DNA from 3 places in the Lysobacter sp. genome. Region 1 is predicted to be linked to each of the others. Evidence: riboswitches for the same ligand, from Rfam matches in the RefSeq annotation. Region 1 holds a riboswitch; each other region holds the start of a gene.

Region 1 (4,989 bases):
GAGCAGCACGCGGCCTTCGGCGAAACGTTCGATGCGGATCTTCGGCCCCGGCAGGTCGGCCAGGATGCCGACTTCCACGCCCACGCGCTGCGCGGCTTCGCGCACGGCATTGGCGCGCGCGATCTGCGAGGACGGATCGCCGTGCGAGAAATTGAGGCGGACGACGTCGACGCCCGCGACGAGGAGTGAATCCAGAACGCCCGGCGGATCGGTCGCGGGGCCCAGCGTGGCAAGGATCTTGGTGCGGCGTTTGGTCGTCATTGCGAAGGCAGGTCCGTGAATCCTGCGACGCTAGCACAGCTGTTCGTACTTTCGAATTGAACCGCGGCGCACCTTCGCCATACCGCGGCGCATTCACGCAAGTGGTCTGAAATTCACACGGTAAAAGCAGACCACCCGGTGTCGCGAGGCGCGCGTGGGCGCCTCGCCACGGATCGCGCCGCGCGGGTCAGGCCGCGAGCAGGCGCGGCAGTTCTTCGGGCGTGGTAGCCAGATGCAGGGCACCGGCCTCGCGCAGTTCCGCCTCGCCGCCGAAGCCCCACAGCACGCCGACGTTGCGCATGCCGTGGTGGCGTGCGCCTTCGATGTCCATGCGGCGGTCGCCGATCATCCAGCATTCGTCGGCAGCGATACCGAAGCGCTGCAGCGCCTCTGCGATCAGCTGGTCCTTGTGGCTGATGCGGCCGTCCGGCGTGGCGCCGACCACGTCGACGAAACGATGGCCGAACGGCAGGTGCTCGACGATCTTGCGCGCATGCGGCTCGTTCTTCGCCGTGACCACCGCCAGGCGATGACCAGCGGCATGCAGCGATTCGATGGTCTCGCTGATGCCCGCGTAGATTTCATGCTCAGACCAGCCTTGCGCCTCGAAACGATCGCGGTAATGCAGCACGGCCTCCTCGACGCGCACCGGGTCGTTGAGCAGCGGGCCGAAGCTCGTCCGCAGCGCCGGGCCGATCCAGCGGCGCAGCTCGGATTCGGCCGGTACCGGCAGCCCCATCTTCACCAGCGCGTACTCGACGCAGCGCGTGATGCCGACCGCCGAATCGATCAGCGTCCCGTCCATGTCGAAGAAAAGCGTGGTCATGTGTGATCCCGTGTTGCGATCGGAACTCCCTCCCCTGCTTGCAGGGGAGGGTTGGGGAGGGGTTGCGAGCCGCATCGCGGCGGGTTCGGTGCAGTCGCGCGACACGTCCCTTCCGACGAGGGGCTGATCAGGCGCGCGCCTTCAACGCGGCCACTGCCGGCAGTTCCTTGCCTTCCAGGAACTCCAGGAACGCGCCGCCGCCGGTGGAGATGTACGAGACGTCGTTCCCGATGCCGTACTTGTCCACGGCCGCCAGTGTGTCGCCGCCGCCGGCGATGGAGAACGCCTTCGATTCGGCGATCGCGTGGGCAACGGTTTCGGTGCCGCGGCCGAAGGCGTCGAATTCGAACACGCCGACCGGGCCGTTCCACACCACCGTGCCCGCGTCTTCGATCATCAGCGCGTACTTCGACGCGGTCTCCGGGCCGATGTCCAGGATCATGTCGTCCTCGCCGACCTGGTCGACGCCCTTGATCGTCGCGGGTGCGTCCGCCGCGAACTTCGGCGCGACCACCACGTCCACCGGCAACGGGATGCTGGCGCCGCGTGCCTGCGCGTCGGCCATGATCTTCTTCGCGGTGTCGATGAGGTCGGTTTCGACCAGCGACTTGCCCACGCCATGACCCAGCGCGGCGATGAAGGTGTTGGCGATGCCGCCGCCGACGATCAGCTGGTCGACCTTGCCGACCAGCGAGGAGAGCAGCTCGAGCTTGGTCGAGACCTTGCTGCCGGCGACGATGGCCAGCAGCGGGCGCGCCGGGTTGTCGAGGGCCTTGGCCAGCGCGTCCAGCTCGGCCATCAGCAGCGGTCCGCCGCACGCGACCTTGGCATGCTTGATCGCACCGTGCGTGGAGGCCTGCGCGCGATGCGCGGTACCGAATGCGTCCATGACGTACACGTCGCACAACGCCGCGTACTTCTTCGACAGCGCCTCGTCGTCCTTGCCCTCGCCGACGTTCATGCGGCAGTTCTCCAGCAGCACCAGCTGGCCCGGCTTTACATCGACGCCATCCACCCAGTCCTTCACCAGCGGCACTTCGATGCCGAGCAGTTCGGACAGGCGCCTGGCCACCGGAGCCAGCGAGTCCTCCTGCGTCCAGGTGCCTTCCTTCGGCCGGCCCAGGTGCGAAGTCACCATCACCGCCGCGTCCTTCTCCAGCGCCAGCTTCATCGTTGGCAGGGCCGCGGTGATGCGCTGCTCGGAGGTGATGCGTCCGTCCTCGATGGGAACGTTGAGGTCTTCGCGGATCAGCACGCGCTTGCCGGCGAGGTCGAGGTCGGTCATGCGGACGATGGACATGGGCTTCACCTTTGAGCCTTCCATGACGGAAGGAAAAGCCCTCCTGCGAAGGGAGGGTCGGGAGGGGATGGGTTTTGCAGCGGGACGGCAGCGACTGCCGTATCGCCGCACATTGTCCCCGCCATTCACCATGGCCGCAAACGCAGTCCAGTCGGCGTCGGCGCAGTTATCCACAACATTTTGCGTTGACGGATGCCCATACCCCCACTATGTTGTGCCCGTCGGTGCCGCCCCACCGGGCGGATTAAAAGGGAAGCCGGTGCGGACACCTCGTGTTGCGAGGACGTCCAAGGCCGGCGCTGCCCCGCAGCGGTATGGGAAACGAAGGTGGTCATGGCACTGGGTGCACAGCCTGGGAAGCGGCCACCGGTAGGCGACGCCGGAACGCACCGGCGTCTCGTCCCGAGCCCGAAGACCTGCCGACAACCGCGCGTTGCACACCGCGCGGTGACCGGCCAGGGAGTCTTCGGAGGGAAGACGGTCGGTGTCGCATCGGTATCGGCGTGTCGTTGACGACTTCGCCGCTGCCGCGCCGTCCGTCTCGGGCTGCGCGACACCCCGTTCTCATGCTCCGGGCTTCCGCGCCCGCGTCGCCCTTCGAGGGAAGGGCGGCGACCGTGCGCCATGCACAGGAGCCAGACATGACCACCACCACCCCGACCTTGGACCGTAGGAGCCAGCTTGCTGGCGACCCGGACCATGACGATGCCTCTGTCGCCAGCAAACTGGCTCCTGCGGAGGTGCCGCCGGGCTTCGCACTGACCCCGCCCGCCGCCAACCTCACCATGACGGTGACCAAGCGCAGCGGCCGACGCGAGCCCGTCGACCTCAACAAGATCGTGCGCGCGGTGACGCGCAACTGCGAAGGTCTGTTCGCCGTCGATCCGATGCGCGTGGCCACGCGCACCATCTCCGGCCTGTACGACGGCGCGAGCACGCGCGAACTCGATGAACTGTCGATCCGCACCGCAGCGCTGCTCACCGCCGAGGAACCCGAGTACGGCCGCCTCGCCGCGCGCCTGCTCGCGGGTGTGATCGAGAAGGAAGTGGCGACGCTGGAGATCCACGCCTTCTCGCAGTCCGTGCAGCGCGGGCACGAACTGGGGCTGATCAACGACCGCCTGCTGTCGTTCGTGCAGGCCAACGCGCGCAAGCTCAACGACGCCATCGACCACACGCTCAACCAGCGCTTCGACTACTTCGGCCTGCGCACGCTGTACGACCGCTACCTGTTGCGCCACCCCACCGCGCGCACCGTGATCGAGACACCGCAGCAGTTCTTCCTGCGCATCGCCTGCGCTCTGAGCGAAGACGTCGGCGAAGCGTTGGCGCTGTACCGGCGCATGGCGCAGCTGGACTACATTCCGTCCTCGCCGACGCTGTTCAACTCCGGCACCACGCACGAGCAGCTCTCCAGCTGCTTCCTGCTCGATTCGCCCGAGGATTCGCTGGAAGGCATCTACAGGCGCTACATGGACGTGGCGAAGCTGAGCAAGTTCAGCGGCGGCATCGGGCTTTCATACACGCGCGTGCGTTCGCGTGGCTCGCTGATCCGCTCCACCAACGGTCTGAGCAACGGCATCGTGCCGTGGCTGAAGACGCTGGATGCGTCGGTGGCGGCGGTGAACCAGGGCGGCAAGCGCAAGGGCGCGGCCTGTGTGTACCTGGAGCCGTGGCATGCGGACGTGGAGGAATTCCTCGAACTGCGCGACAACACCGGCGATGAGGCGCGCCGCACGCATAACCTCAACCTGGCCAACTGGATTCCGGACGAATTCATGCGGCGCGTCGAGGCCGACGCGGAATGGTCGCTGTTCGATCCTGCCAGGGTGCCGCAGCTGACCGACCTGTGGGGCGAGGCATTCGAACGCGCGTATCGCGCGGCGGAAGCCGCCGGACTGGCGGTGAAGCAGGTGAAGGCACGCGACCTGTACGCGCGGATGATGCGCACGCTCGCGCAGACCGGAAACGGCTGGATGAACTTCAAGGACAAGTCCAACCGCGCCTGCAACCAGACGCTGCGCGACGGCAACGTCGTGCATCTGTCGAACCTGTGCACCGAGATCCTGGAGGTGACCTCGCAGGAGGAAACCGCGGTGTGCAACCTGGGATCGATCAACCTGTCGCATCACGTCGAACTTTTCGAAGAGGGCCCGGTGCATGGCGAAGCCGGACGCTTCGACTTCGACAAGCTCGCCGAGACGGTGCGACTTGCGGTGCGCCAGCTCGACCGCGTGATCGACCTCAACTACTACCCGATCGAAACCGCACGCCGCGCGAACCTGAAATGGCGGCCGGTCGGCCTGGGCGTGATGGGCCTGCAGGACGTGTTCTTCAAGCTGCGCCTGCCGTTCGACTCCGAGCCGGCGCGCAACCTCTCGAAGATGATCGCCGAAGCGATCTACTTCCACGCGTTGTCGGCTTCCAGCGAGCTGGCGATGGAGCGCGGCCGTCATCCCGGCTTCGAGGACACGCGCGCCGCACAGGGCGAGTTGCAGTTCGACGCTGGGGTGTCACACCGGAAGACAACGATCGCTGGGACGGCCTGCGTGCCCGGATCCGCGAGCATGGGCTGCGCAATTCACTGCTCATCGCGATCGCG
Region 2 (4,989 bases), on a different contig from region 1:
GTTCCATGGCCGGGTCGATGTCGTTGGCGATCCAGCCCGCCAGAGGCAGCCCGTCGGCCTCGATGGCGCGGGCGGTCAGCCGCGCATGGTTGATGCAGCCCAGCCGCAGGCCCACCACCATCACCACCGGCAGACCCAGGGCGCGCACCAGATCGGCCTGTTCCAGCTTGGGGCCGAGCGGCGCCGCCCAGCCGCCCACGCCCTCGACCACCACGGCATCGGTCTGCGCGCGCAGGCGCGCGAAGGCCTGCAGCATCGGCTCCAGCCGCACCTCCACGCCTGCATCGCGCGCGGCCAGTTCCGGCGCCAGCGGCTGCGGCAAGGCGTATGGATTGACGTCCTCGTAGCGCGGTCGTGGATCGCTGGCCGCCTGCAGGGCCAGTGCATCCTCGTTGCGCCAGCCGTCGGCCGTCGCCTCGCAGCCGCTTGCCAGCGGCTTCATGCCGACCGCACGCAGCCCGCGATTGCGTAATGCGTGCACAAGCGTGGCGCTGGCGACCGACTTGCCGATGCCGGTGTCGGTGCCGGTCACGAACCAGCCACGGCTCACGGGCCGCCTCCGGGCGCCGCGTGCGCACTGTTAGACTGCGGGAAAGAGGCGCTCATGTTCACCAGCGAAAGTCTAAGCGGCACCAAGCCGGAACAGTACGAACAGCTGCTCGCGCAGGCGCGCGCGCTCGTCCATGGCGAGCGCGACCGCATCGCCAATGCGGCCAACCTGTCGGCCCTGGTCTACCACGCGCTGCCGGGCCTCAACTGGGCCGGTTTCTATTTCTTCGACGGCACCGAGCTGGTCGTCGGCCCCTTCCAGGGCCTGCCCGCTTGCGTGCGCATCCCGCTGGACAAGGGCGTGTGCGGTGCGGCAGCGTCGAGCCGGCAGACGCAGCGCATCCGCGACGTGCACGAATTCCCCGGCCACATCGCCTGCGATTCGGCCTCCAATTCCGAGCTGGTCGTACCGCTGGTGGCGGGCAATGGCGACCTGGTCGGCGTGTTCGACCTGGACAGCCCGCAGTTCGACCGCTTCGATGCCGACGACCAGGCCGGGCTCGAAGCGATCGCGCGCGTCTTCGTGGAGTCACTGGAATGACCAGCACCGACAAGCTGCGCAACATCGGTCCGAAATCCGCGGCCTGGCTGCGCCAGGTCGGCCTGCGCACGCGCGAGGACCTGGCCGCGGTGGGCACGGTCGAGGCCTTCATGCGCGTCAAGCGCGCCGGCTTCAAGCCCACGCTCAACCTGCTCTACGCCATCGAGGGCGCCCTGCAGGACTGCCACTGGCAGGAGATCCCCGACACCCGTCGCAGCGAACTGATCATCGCTGCCGACGCCGCCATCGCGCAGTTGCCGCCACCGCGCTACAAGCCCGCTGCGGCGCCGGTCACCACGACCCAGATGAGCGAAGACTCGTCGATGGCCATGCCAACGCTGTTCGACGAGCCAGGCGAGCGCGACTGAGCGCTCCGGCACTTCATCCACTCACGAACGCTTAGCCCACGCGCCGGCGATCGCGTAGACTGCGCGCGCTTTCAGGTGATCCGCCGGCTCCGGCCGTCGGGTTGAAACGGGAAGCCGGTGACGTCCCGCATCGCGCGACCATTCCGGCACTGCCCCCGCAACGGTAAGCGAGCAGGTCGCGGTACAGGCCACTGTGCATGTGCATGGGAAGGCGCCGCGACCGGAGCATGCCTCCACTCGCGAGTCCGGAGACCGGCCTGCCAGCAGGGTCATTCGACCCGCCACTGGTTGCGATGCGGAGGGCGTCGCGGCGGCGTCGCCTTCGCGATCCTTGCATCGGCCCGCAGCCCACTCTTCCTCGCAGCCTCCCGCATGCACCGCGGCGATCCGGGGACGGCTTGCCGCGCGATGGAGACCATTGATGCCGATCCGCCGCCTCACCTTCACCGCCGCCTGCGCGAGCGCCCTTTTCCTGCCGGTTGTCGCCTTGGCCCAGTCCGCGGGCGATGCGACCGATCTCGACCAGGTCGTCGTCACGTCCAACCGCACCGCGATCAGCGTCAACGATGCGTTGGCGCCGGTGGAAGTCATCGACGCCGAACAGATCCGCCGCAGCCAGGCGCGTTCGCTCCCCGACCTGCTGCGTGGCCGCGCCGGCATCTCGATGACCAGCCAGGGCGGCCAGGGCAAGCTGACCACGCTGTTCCTGCGCGGCGCCGAATCCGACCACGTGCTGGTGCTGGTGGACGGCATCCGCATCGGTTCGTCCACGTCCGGACTGGCTTCGTTCCAGGACCTGCCGATCGAGATGATCGAACGCGTGGAGATCGTGCGCGGCCCGCGCGCCAGCCTGTACGGAAGCGACGCGATCGGCGGCGTCATCCAGGTGTTCACCCGGCGCGATCGCGGCGCGTTCGTGCCGCGCGTACGCTTCGACGTCGGCAGCAACGACAGTCTCGGCTATGGCATGGGCTTTGGCGGTGCGAGCGAGCGCGCGTGGTTCGGCGCGGACTTCCAGCACACCCGGACCGACGGCATCAACTCCTGCAACGGCTATTTCGATCCGATCACGTTCGAAGGCGCCGGCTGCTTCATCGCACCGGGTTCGCAGCCCGACCGCGACGGCTACGAGAAGGACGCGCTGTCGCTGCGCGGTGGTGTCGCCTTCAACGAACAATGGACGCTCGAAGGTCACGCCCTGCGCAACGAGGGCGACAACGAGTTCGACGGCGATTTCACGAACCGTTCCGAGACCGTGCAGCAGGTCATTGGCGGCAAGCTGCGCTGGCGTCCGAGCGAGCACGTCGACCTGCACCTCACCGCGGGCCGCAACGTCGACTCCTCCGACAACTTCCTCGACGACACGTTCGTCGATTTCTTCAGCACCGACCGCGACAGCGCCACGCTGCAGGGCGACTTCGGCATCGCCGGCGACCAGTTGATCAGCGTGGGCCTGGACTGGCTGCGCGACCGCGTCGAGGCGACCACGCAGTACGACGAGACCGAGCGCGACAACAAGGCGGCCTTCGTGCAGTACCAGGCGCGTTTCGGCGCGCAGTCGCTGGAAGCCAGCGTCCGTCGCGACGACAACGAGCAGTTCGGCGGCCATACCACCGGCAGCGCGGCATGGGGCCTCAACTTCGCCGACGCTTGGCGCGTCACCGCCGGCTACGGCACCGCGTTCAAGGCACCGACGTTCAACGAGTTGTATTTCCCGTTCTTCAGCAACCCGAACCTCGCTCCCGAGGAATCGGACACCTGGGAGCTTGGCCTGGCGTGGCAGGGCGACGCCCTGACCTTGCGTGCCGATGCGTTCAGTACGGAGGTCGACGACCTGATCGCCTTCGATGCCAGCCAGAACCGGCCCAACAACGTCGAAAGCGCCCGCATGCGTGGCGTGGAGCTGGGCGCGGACGCGAGCTTCGCGGGCTTCGACCTGTCCGGCGCCATCAGCTATCTCGACACCGATAACCGCAGCGGCGACTACCGCGGCAATGAGCTGGCGCGCCGCGCGCGCAACAGCGCACGCCTCGACGTCGACCGTTCGTTCGGCGCGTTCCGGTTCGGCATCACCGCGGTCGGCGAAGGCCCGCGCTACGACGACGTCGCCAACACGCGTCGCCTCGGCGGGTACGGCACCCTCGACCTGCGTGCGGAGTACGCCTTCACGCAATCGCTGACCCTGCAGGCCCGTCTGGCCAATGCCTTCGACCGCGAGTACGAAACGGTGGGCTACTACAACCAGCCCGGTCGCGAGTGGTACCTGACGCTGCGCTACGCGCCGGCACAGTAAGCGCAGGTAGGCTCTCGACGAAGAAGCCCCTGCAGACGGAGGGGCTTCTGCTTTCACGTACCGCTATCGGCGATCATTCGATCCCGAAGCACTAGTACGTGTACTGCACCTGCGCCCCAGAGCTTGTCGGTATCGACGGTGCGTGAGCGGTCATCCGATGCGTACCGGGCGTACTTCAGCAATCCGGTCAGGCCCTTCAGGCTGAACAACGCGCGCGAGTAGGAGACGTCGAACTCGTTGCCGAAGTCGACGCTGCCGCGCTCGCTGCGGAAGTCGTGATACCACAGCTGCACGGTTCCGCCGGCCAGCGGCGCACTCGCCCCGACATAGACGTCTTCCAGTCCGTCCGCGGGCGTGGTCAGGAACACGTCGGCCCAGCCGTTGAAGACGTGCTTGGTGGCCAGCGGTGTCTGGAACGCACGATTGCCGCTACCCTCGCCCGCGCCCAGTGACTCGAAGCCACCCTTGAGCTGCACGCCCTTCACCTTGTAACCCGCCTCCGCGAACAGGTACTCGCTGTCCAGCCGCCACGGGTTGTGGTCGTAGTCCTTCTGCTGCGCGTACTCCAGCGCATAGCTGAAGGCATCGATGTCGCCATTGAGCCGCAGGCCCGTGGTCGTGCTCGACAAGGTGCCGAGCGGAGCACCCACCGCGACCGCGATGTTGTCCAGCCCGAGCCGGTACTGGTAGGCCGTCGCGACGAGTTCGGGCATTAGCCGGTACTGCAGGTTCAGCAGATGGCTGTGCCCTTCGATGTTCGCGGGGTTGGTGGCCGCGGCGTAAGGGCCGTTGTCGGGCCCGAAGACGGTGTTCACCTGGTCGACGTAGGCATAGGTGAAGGTCAGTGCATTGATGGGCCTGAACTGCACCAGCGCCGCATCGAAGGTCTGCTCGTTCTGCCGCCACGCGACACCACCCACGAAGCGCTGGTTGTCCAGGTTGATGCGCTGCCGCCCGGCGACCACGCTTCCCTGTTCGGCGTCATAGCGGATCAGGACCTGATTGACCTCACTGCCTTTCGGGTCGGGCACGGCCGAGTAGCCGGTCTGCCCATTGCGCGTGTCGTTGAAGTGATCGCCATCGAGGTGGCTCACCGCATCGAACTCGACCAGCCCGGAAAAGCCATTCCATGCCCCGGTCTGATAGCCCACGCGGGCTCGCAGCGTATTCGCCCTTGCGTCACGCAAGGCGTTGTCCTGATCGACCTGTTCGAACCGGTATCGCAGGTCGAGGATCGG
Region 3 (4,989 bases), on a different contig from region 1:
GTAACCGGCCAGCGTGCCCAGCGCGCGCGGGTAGTAGTGCGGAATCCGCGCGATGAAGCCCGACAGCGTCGGCTCGGCATACCGGCCCGAGAAGAACCAGAAGCCACCCTTCGACAGCAGGTAGGCGACCGATGCCGTCACCAGCAGCACCAGCGCGAGGCGCGGCACGGTCGACCATGCATCGCGGTGCAGTCCGCGATACATGTGGCCGCCCAGCCACAGCGTGGCGTACGCCAGCGCCAGCGCCCAGTACGCGGGCGACAGGCACCAGTCGGTGATCGTGCCGCTGGCCAGGCTGGCGAAGTCCAGCAGCGACGACAGCACGAAGAACAGCGGCAAGGCCCACATCGGGCGCAGCAGCGCACCGGCCAGGAAGAACACCGCCCACGAAGCGCTGGGCAGCGCATCGACGCTGGCGAAATGCTGGCCGCGCGTGCAGATCATCAGCGCGGCAAGCGCGGTGCCGACGAGCACCTGCATGCGCGCGGAAGCCAGCGGCAGCGCCGGCGTTGAAGCGTCGATTCGGGTCAGGCTCATGTGCGTGCTCCTTCAGCGGACGGCAGCGGACAGGCGACCGCGCAGCGACCACGCGGCGAGCGCGTGCATCGCCAGTGCGGCGGCGACATAGGTCATGGTGGTGCGCACGAACAGCGGTCCCCATTGCCAGGCGCGCGCGACGTACTCGGCGAAATGCGGGTTCTCATAACGTCCGCCCAGCCAGTAGAACGCGCCGTTGGAAATGGCGAACGACAGCGTCGCGCAGGCCATCGCCACCGCGAACGCACCCAGCATCGGCTGCCATGCGGCCCGCATGCGCGTCGAGTACCAGCGTCCGCCGTACCACAGCACCGCATATGCCGGCAGCAGGAACGAGTACGCCGACGTCACACAGAAATCGCTGACACCGGCAATCTCAATCGACACCCAGTCGACGACCACCGCCAGCACCAGGAAACCGGCGAACTGCCAGTGCCTGCGCAGGTACAGGCCACCGAGGAAGAACAGCGCCATCGACGCATCGGGCAGGTGCAGCACCGTGCCGAAGTGGTGGGAGCGGGTGGCGACCATCAGCGCGGCGAACGCGGCGAACAGACCCAGGCTGGCGTTTCGGGACAGGGTTTTCATCGGCGACCTCGTGGTGGGAAGCGTCCGCTCAGCGGACGACGGGTTGGTAACGCAAGGTCACCAGCCAGGTGCGGCCCGGCTGGTTGTAAAGCGCGGCGGTCTCGTAGCGCTTGTCGAACACGTTGTCGACCGAGGCCTGCACGCTCCATGCGTCGCTGAAGGCGAAGCCGGCACGCAGGTCGGCCAGCCCGTAACCGGCCAGACGCGTGGTGTTGGTCAGGTTGTCGTAGCGCTCGCCCGCACCGGTGACGCTGGCGCCGACGCTGAAACGCCCGAAGCGACGGTCGGCATCGACGCGTCCGCTGCGCCTGGCACGGCGCGGCAGCACGTTGTCGTGGTTGGCGTTGTCGCCGTCGTTGCGCGGATCCAGCCACGTCAGGCTGGTGCGCAGGTCCCAGCCGGCCAGTTCCGTGCCGACGACCGCCTCCACGCCTTGGATGCGCGCACGGTCGATGTTGTTGGGCGCGCCGAAATCGCCCAGGCTCGAATCGAAGGCGATCATGTCGTCGATCTCCGTGTCGAACGCGTTGACCGACCACGTGCCCCAGCCGTGCTCGCCACGCAGTCCCAGCTCGACGCTGCGCGAGGTCTCCGGACCGAGCGCGGGATTGCCGTAGCCCGGGAAGTACAGTTCGTTGAAGGTCGGCGCCTTGAACGCGGTGCCGTAGCTGGCACTCAGCCGCAGGGCATCCGTGAAGTTCCAGCCCCACAGCACGCTGCCGGTGGTCTGGCCGCCGAACTGGCTGTCGTCGTCGCGGCGCACGCTGGCCTGCAGCGACTGCGCACCGAAATCCTGCTGCCATTGGCCGAAGGCACCGCGGTTGATGCGGCGGTCGCGTTCGTAATCGGTGTTGCTGTCGACCTCGTCGTGCAGCCAGTCGAAGCCGAGCGTCAGCAGCCCCGGCCCAATGCCCAGGTCGGCCTGCAGCGAGGCGACTTCGCGCCGGGTGTCGAACGTGGACGAATACACGCCGCGCAGGTAGTTGTCGCTGAGGTCGGCGCTGGTGCCGGCGCCGGCAGTGAATTTCACGCGGTTTGTCGGCGCATAGCGCACACGACCGCCGACCACCTGCTGCACGATGTCGGCCACGTCGTTCGCGCTGCCGTCGTACTCGTTGCGGCCCTCGGCGCGGAACGCGCGCAGGTCCGCGTCCCACTGCTCGCTGAAGCGATAGCCGCCCTGCAGCGTCAGCGACGTGTTGCGGTAGCCGTCCCGGTCGGGATCGAAGTTGCGCGTGCCGCGATAGGCGTTGATGCCGTCGGTGTCCTGGTGCGCGGCGTTGATGGCGTACCAGCCACCGCGTTGCGCATCGGACCCGCGACCGCCGATGCCCGCCGATACGCGCTGCGTGTTCTGGCTGCCCACGCCGATGCTGGCGTTGGGAGAAAACGCACCATGCGGCTTGCGCGTGAAGATCTGGATGACGCCGCCGATGGCTTCGGAGCCGTACAGGCTGGAGAACGGGCCGCGCACGATCTCGATGCGCTCGACCTGTTCAGCCGGGATGTCCTGCAGCGATGCGCCGCCGCTGGTGGCGGAACCGAGCTTGATGCCGTCCACTAGCACCAGCACGTGGTCGGATTCGGTGCCGCGCAGGAACACCGACGTCGCCTTGCCCGGCCCGCCGTTGTTGGCCAGCGAGATGCCCGCGCGCCCGCTCAGCAGGCCGGCGACGGAGGCCGGCTGCAGGCGCTCGATTTCGGCACGGTCGATGACGGTGATCGCGGCGAGCGTCTGGTCCTGCGTCTGCACGGTGCGCGCGGCGGTGACGACGACCTGGTCCAGGTCGGTAGCTGCCGCGTCGGCGAAGGCCGGCGTTGCGGCGGAGAGCGAAAGCAGCAGTACGGAAGACGACAGCGACGCCGCCAGCGCGCGGCGACGGAACAACCGGAATTGCGGATGCACGAACACACTCCTTGGCCGCGCCTGCCCGCGCGGGATCGTTGTTGGAGGACAGGCGGAAGGAGGGAGTGATGACGGCGCACGGCAGGACCATGGCCGCATGACATCGCCCACCGCATGTCACGTCGCACCAGGGCCGGTCTCCGGGCTCGCGAGCGAAGTCGGCCGTCTCGACCTTCTTCCGGTCCGCGCCTTCCCATGCGTGAGCACAGTGGCTGCGTGCGGACCTTGTCTCGCCTACCGTTGCGGGGGCAGCTCCGGAATTGCCGCGCGTGCATGCACGAAGGGCGCACCGGATTCCCGTTTCAACCGCCGGACGAGCCGGCGGTCACCATGGGCAGGCGAAGTCTAGCAGCAGTGCGCCGGCGCGCACGACGACGCGATATGGCGATCGGCCATGAGCGGTGCGCTGCGGGAATGACGTCGGCGCTTGTGTCGCCTGCGGGGTTCGTGTCACGCGCGCGTTGCGCGTACCCCCTCTTCCGCCCTTCGGGCACCTTCTCCCACGAGGGGAGAAGGAACACCGCGCTCTGGTTGAGACAGAGGCAGCGAAGACGCGAACGTGCGCTGTGCCCGCGTGAGCCGTTGACGAATCCCTCCTCTCCCCTTGCGGGAGAGGGACAGACCACCGCAGGCGGTCAGGGAGAGGGGTTGGGCGTTGGAATCGCCGGTGCACATGCCATCGTCGACGGATGTGCATCGAGATCTTCCGGCACCTTCCACGCGCGACGAGCGCGCAGGCGGAAGCCCATCTTCCCAATGAAAAAGCCCGCCATCAGGCGGGCCTTTCCATAATCCATGCAACTCAACGCGCATCAGGACTTGCGGAACACCAGTTGCCCGCCTTCCGCGTCCACGCGCACCGTGTCGCCGTTGACGAATTCGCCCGACAGGATCTTCGAGGCGAGCGGGTTTTCCAGTTGCTGCTGGATCGCACGCTTGAGCGGACGTGCGCCGTACACCGGGTCGAAGCCGACGTTGCCCAGCAGGGAAAGCGCATCGTCGGACAGGTCGAGCTTCAGGCCACGCTCGGCCATGCGCTTCTCCAGGCCTGCGATCTGGATGCGGGCGATCTGGCGGATCTGCGACTTGTCCAGCGGGTGGAACACCACGATGTCGTCGAGCCGGTTGATGAACTCCGGACGGAAGTGCGCCTGCACCACGCCCATCACCGCCGCCTTCATCTGCAGGTAGGCCTGCGGTGAATCGTCGCCCGACAGTTCCTGGATCTGGTGCGAGCCGAGGTTGGACGTCATCACGATGACCGTGTTGCGGAAGTCCACCGTGCGGCCCTGGCCATCGGTAAGGCGGCCGTCGTCCAGCACCTGCAGCAGGATGTTGAACACGTCCGGATGCGCCTTCTCCACCTCGTCCAGCAGGATCACGCTGTACGGACGACGGCGCACGGCTTCGGTCAGGTATCCGCCTTCCTCGTAGCCGACATAGCCCGGAGGCGCGCCGACCAGGCGGCTCACCGAGTGCTTCTCCATGAACTCGCTCATGTCGATGCGCACCATCGCATCGGACGAGTCGAACAGGAACTCGGCCAGCGCCTTGCACAGCTCGGTCTTGCCCACGCCCGTGGGACCCAGGAACAGGAACGAACCGGACGGACGATTCGGATCGGCCAGGCCCGCGCGCGAGCGACGCACCGCATCGGACACGACCTTGATGGCTTCTTCCTGCCCGACCACGCGCGTGTGCAGGTGTTCCTCCATGCGCAGCAGCTTCTCGCGCTCGCCCTCGAGCATCTTGCTGACCGGAATGCCGGTCCAGCGCGACACCACCTCGGCGATCTCTTCCGCGGTCACCTTGTCCTGCAACAGGGTGAAGCCCTTGGTTTCGGCTTCCTGCGCGGCCCTGAGCTGCTTGTCGAGTTCCGGCAGGCGGCCGTACTGGATCTCGCTCATCTTCGCGAAATCCTGGCGACGCTGCGCCGCTTCCAGTTCGAGCTTGGCCTG

Evidence for each region. A riboswitch is a leader RNA that binds a small molecule or an ion and turns the genes downstream of it on or off. The one in region 1 is predicted to bind cobalamin.
Region 2: it holds a riboswitch for cobalamin, as region 1 does, so the genes downstream of both, btuB (TonB-dependent vitamin B12 receptor) here and VFE83_RS17115 (ribonucleoside-diphosphate reductase subunit alpha) in region 1, are expected to answer to the same signal.
Region 3: it holds a riboswitch for cobalamin, as region 1 does, so the genes downstream of both, btuB (TonB-dependent vitamin B12 receptor) here and VFE83_RS17115 (ribonucleoside-diphosphate reductase subunit alpha) in region 1, are expected to answer to the same signal.

What each region holds. Positions count from the first base shown of each region.
Region 1 covers NZ_DASRTS010000064.1:66,518-71,506, forward strand. The annotation lists gene pyk (pyruvate kinase) at 1-261, opposite strand, end outside; gene VFE83_RS17105 (HAD family hydrolase) at 449-1,087, opposite strand; gene VFE83_RS17110 (phosphoglycerate kinase) at 1,215-2,387, opposite strand; cobalamin riboswitch at 2,593-2,825, shown strand; partial or broken gene VFE83_RS17115 (ribonucleoside-diphosphate reductase subunit alpha) at 3,173-4,989, shown strand, end outside.
Region 2 covers NZ_DASRTS010000007.1:61,768-66,756, reverse strand. The annotation lists gene bioD (dethiobiotin synthase) at 1-550, opposite strand, end outside; gene VFE83_RS01225 (GAF domain-containing protein) at 605-1,090, shown strand; gene VFE83_RS01220 (TfoX/Sxy family protein) at 1,087-1,458, shown strand; cobalamin riboswitch at 1,515-1,733, shown strand; gene btuB (TonB-dependent vitamin B12 receptor) at 1,880-3,751, shown strand; gene VFE83_RS01210 (alginate export family protein) at 3,805-4,989, opposite strand, start outside.
Region 3 covers NZ_DASRTS010000012.1:55,468-60,456, forward strand. The annotation lists gene VFE83_RS02275 (hypothetical protein) at 1-480, opposite strand, end outside; gene VFE83_RS02280 (hypothetical protein) at 550-1,125, opposite strand; gene btuB (TonB-dependent vitamin B12 receptor) at 1,154-3,013, opposite strand; cobalamin riboswitch at 3,146-3,379, opposite strand; partial or broken gene clpB (ATP-dependent chaperone ClpB) at 3,844-4,989, opposite strand, start outside.